DNA from 2 places in the Enterobacter sp. MGH 24 genome. Region 1 is predicted to be linked to the other one. Evidence: predicted binding sites of a transcription regulator. Region 1 holds the regulator's gene; the other holds the start of a gene.

Evidence for each region. Region 1 encodes PhoB, which activates phosphate uptake and scavenging genes when phosphate is short. Its sites were predicted from a motif close to CTGTCATAAAACTGNCNNAT; they were not measured.
Region 2: a site for PhoB is predicted at 1,345-1,364, ahead of L370_RS12280 (esterase-like activity of phytase family protein). Genes of this name have one in related genera too.

The regions. Positions count from the first base shown of each region.
Region 1 is NZ_KI535657.1:2,436,378-2,438,578, forward strand. It holds gene sbcD (exonuclease subunit SbcD) at 1-731, opposite strand, end outside; gene phoB (phosphate response regulator transcription factor PhoB) at 919-1,608, shown strand; gene phoR (phosphate regulon sensor histidine kinase PhoR) at 1,630-2,201, shown strand, end outside.
Region 2 is NZ_KI535657.1:2,017,037-2,019,237, forward strand. It holds gene L370_RS12290 (NAD-dependent succinate-semialdehyde dehydrogenase) at 1-397, shown strand, start outside; gene L370_RS12285 (YfaZ family outer membrane protein) at 453-998, opposite strand; gene L370_RS12280 (esterase-like activity of phytase family protein) at 1,410-2,201, shown strand, end outside.

The DNA of each region.
Region 1 (2,201 bases):
AGCGAAAGAGGCGAGCCGCAGTAGCGGATGTGCTCGCTGCCGCCGACGATCTGCGCCCGGTGGATATGTCCGAGCGCAATGTAGTCGGCTGGCGGGAAGTTCTGCGCCGGAAAAGCGTCCAACGTACCGATATAGATGTCACGCACGGCGTCACTTTTACTGGCCCCGACGGTGGTGAGGTGCCCGGTCGCAATCACCGGAATCGGCTGGTCGCCGCGCAGGGCGCAGGCTTCGGCATGCTGCTGGTGATAATAGTCGGTGATAGCCTGTAATAAATGTTGCTGCTTTTCGGCACCCGACAGCCCCGCCTGGCTTTGCACGATGTCTCGTGGACGTAAAAAGGGAATGGGGCACAGTACCGCCCCCGGCGTACCGTCGCGTTTTTTCAGGATCTGCGGGGCGTGCCCGGCGCTGGCGACCACGGTGGTATTGAGAAATGCCAGGATGTCGCGGGATTCATTGAGCGTCGCGACGGAATCATGGTTGCCGGCGACAATCACCAGATGACAGCCGGTTTGCTGCAGATTCACCACGAAGCGGTTATACAGTTCACGCGCATAGCTGGGGGGCGAGCCGGTATCAAAGATGTCACCCGCCACAATAATTGCGTCCACCTCGTGCGTCCGGGCCGTTTCCAGCAGCCAGTTCAGGAAGGCTTCATGTTCAGCCGCACGGCTTTTGCTGTAAAAATTTTGACCCAGATGCCAGTCCGAGGTGTGAAGTATGCGCATAGCTGATCCGTGGCAAAAAAGAGAAAGCGGGATTATAAACCTTCAGAGACGGGAAAATAACCGCTGTAATAAAACAACGGTTTGCCCGTTATCGTGGTACTGTTTTTCATAAATCTGTCATAAATCTGACGCATAATGGCGCCGAATTACAAACTTGTAACTTAAATAAGATAAGACAGGGCAAAGTATGGCGAGACGTATTCTGGTCGTAGAAGATGAAGCTCCAATTCGTGAAATGGTGTGCTTCGTGCTCGAGCAAAACGGCTTCCAGCCGGTTGAAGCGGAAGATTATGACAGCGCAGTGAACCAGCTGAATGAACCCTGGCCCGATCTGATTCTGCTGGACTGGATGTTGCCCGGCGGCTCCGGACTGCAGTTTATCAAACACCTGAAGCGCGAGGCGCTGACCCGCGACATCCCGGTTGTGATGCTGACGGCGCGCGGAGAAGAAGAGGATCGCGTGCGCGGTCTGGAGACCGGCGCGGACGATTACATTACTAAGCCGTTCTCCCCAAAAGAGCTGGTTGCCCGCATTAAAGCCGTGATGCGCCGTATTTCGCCGATGGCGGTGGAAGAGGTGATTGAGATGCAGGGGCTGAGCCTTGACCCCACTTCACACCGCGTGATGACGGGTGAAAATCCCCTCGACATGGGGCCTACCGAATTTAAACTCCTGCACTTCTTTATGACCCACCCGGAACGCGTATACAGCCGCGAGCAGTTGCTGAATAACGTCTGGGGAACTAACGTGTATGTCGAAGACCGGACGGTTGACGTACATATTCGCCGCCTGCGAAAAGCACTGGAACTGAGCGGCCACGATCGCATGGTGCAGACGGTCCGCGGCACGGGTTATCGTTTTTCTACCCGTTTCTGAACAATGACAGGAGTGTGACGCGTGCTGGAACGTCTGTCATGGAAAAGGCTCGTCTTTGAACTGATCTTATGCTGTATTCCGGCCTTCCTTCTGGGGGCCTTTCTTGGACACCTGCCTTGGTTTCTGCTGGCGTCGGTCACCGGGCTGCTAATCTGGCATTTCTGGAACCTGCTGCGCCTCTCCTGGTGGCTGTGGGTTGACCGAAGTATGACGCCGCCGCCGGGAAGCGGCAGCTGGGAGCCGCTGCTGTACGGTCTGCATCAGATGCAGATGCGTAATAAAAAGCGTCGCCGCGAGCTGGGAAGCCTGATTAAGCGTTTTCGCAGCGGTGCAGAGTCGCTGCCGGATGCCGTTATTCTGACGACCGAAGAAGGGACGATCTTCTGGTGTAACGGCCTTGCACAACAGCTGCTGGGCCTGCGCTGGCCCGACGACAATGGTCAGAATATCCTTAACCTTCTGCGCTATCCCGAGTTCACGCAGTATCTGAAAACGCGTGATTTTACCCGCCCGCATAATCTGAAGCTCAACAATGGTCGCCATCTGGAAATCCGCGTGATGCCCTACAGCGATAAGCAGTGGCTGATGGTGGC
Region 2 (2,201 bases), 420 kb from region 1:
TGCGACGCTGCACTATGGCGGCAAGCCCGTTCAGCGCGACGGGAGTTTCTTCGAACCGACCATCCTGACGAATATCTCCCGCGACAACCCGGCGTACTTCGAGGAGTTCTTCGGCCCGGTGGCGCAGGTGTATGTGGTGAAAAACGACGACGAAGCGGTCGCGCTGGCGAACGACTCCCACTACGGCCTTGGCGGGGCGGTATTCAGCCAGGATATCGAGCGCGCGAAGAAAATGGCGTCGCGCATTGAGACCGGGATGGTGTATATCAACTGGCTCACCGATACCGCGCCAGAGCTGCCGTTCGGCGGCGTGAAGCGCTCCGGCTACGGTCGTGAGCTGTCGGATCTGGGGATCAAAGAGTTTGTGAACCAGAAGCTGGTGGTGGTACACAAGTAATACCCGAGACAAAAAAAACCTGCCGCATGGCAGGTTTTTTTGTTTGTTCGTTGGCTTAGAAGCTCACGCCGCCGCCCACGTATGCGCCGTCGATCAGCGTGTGGTTAGGACGGCCGTCTTTGCCGTCAACGCTCACGTGGCGGTAACCCACTTTCAGCGTAACCGGTTTGATTGGGGTCCAGCTTACGCCGCCGTTCGCTTCAACGTAGTTTTTGACGCTGTTGTTCAGCCCGTCTGGCGCCACATAGCCTTCACCGAAGACGTTGATGCTGTCGGTCAGGGCAACCTTCACGCCGCCGCCGATTGGGAACGCTACGCCGTTATCGCCTTTTTTCGGGCCAACGTAGAGGGCCTTAGCGCCTGCGTTCAACATCACCGGACCGACTTCGAAGTTGTATCCAGCACCTACGCCACCGGTTGTGGTGCCGTCATCGGTATTTTTCAGCCAGCTGCCTTCGGTGTACAGACCGGAGGTCGATTTACCCATTTCCACATTCAGGTTGGTAAAGTTTTTACCCTGCTCAATGCTGCCACCCATCGCCAGTGCGGAGCCAGAGACAGCGGTCAGAGCGGAAAGGATGAGAACGTTAAGCTTTTTCATGAGTTTTTCCTCGTCATTAAATTAATCTGAGGGCACCTTAACAAGTGATGTTTATGACTGCAAATGTGATGCATGTCGTGGTTTTATGCTGATTTTGTTAGTTATTTAGTTTTTATCTGTTGCTGAATTGTTTGTTTGGCGAGCCGTCAATGGCAATTAAATTCGCGTTTAGGAAAAGTTTAAAGAGTTTGCTAAACGACGTTTGAACGAGGAGAAAAAAGCCCTTTGAGATGAATTAATTGAATTTCTAATAATTTCCAGAAGTGTTTCAGTTGTCATAGATAAAGACGTAAGTTTACATTTCTGAAGAGGGATATACGTGCCGCTGCGTGGGTCAGCGTCCCGCCTGTGTCATTTTTCTGACACGATTCTTCATTACGTTGTTGGCTTCACTAACTGGATGCTAACAATATGAAAAGAAAAATTATTCCTGTGCTAATCGGTTGTGCGCTCTCTTTCTCTGGCCTGGCGGCGCAGCCTACTGCTGAGCGCTATGTCGTCAGCTTCCCTGAAGGCTCCCACGTGAGCTACAGCGGCGCGTTTGCCAGTGCGTTTCCGAATGGACTGCCCGTGGGTATCGGTTCCGGCCTGCTGTTTACGGGCAAACAGGGCGACGCCCTGACCTTTGCGACCGTGACCGATCGCGGTCCAAACGCCGATGCGCCAAAAATGGGTAAAAACGAGGCCAAAATATTTGTCACGCCAGATTTCGCGCCGCTGCTAATGACCATCCGCGTTGAGAACGGCAAAGCGGAGGCTGTCGATGCCCGCCCGCTGCATGATGATAAAGGCGCGATTAACGGTCTGCCGCTGCAAAGCGGCGTGATTGGCTCCACCAATGAAGTGGCATTCAGCGACACGCTAAACATTCTGAAGGGCGACAACCGCGGGCTGGACACCGAAGGCATCACGCCGGACGGCAAAGGCGGCTACTGGCTGTGCGACGAGTATGGCCCGTTCCTGATTAACGTCGACAGCAAAGGCAAGATCCTGGCGATCCACGGGCCGCAGGCGGCGGAAGGGGAGAAATCCATCGCGGGCGGTCTGCCAAACATTATCAAATGGCGTCAGGCAAACCGTGGCTTTGAAGGCCTGACCCGCATGCCGGACGGGCGGATTATCGCCGCCGTGCAAAGTACGCTGGATATCGACGGTAAGAGCAAAAAGCAGGCGCTGTTTACGCGTCTGGTGAGCTTCGATCCG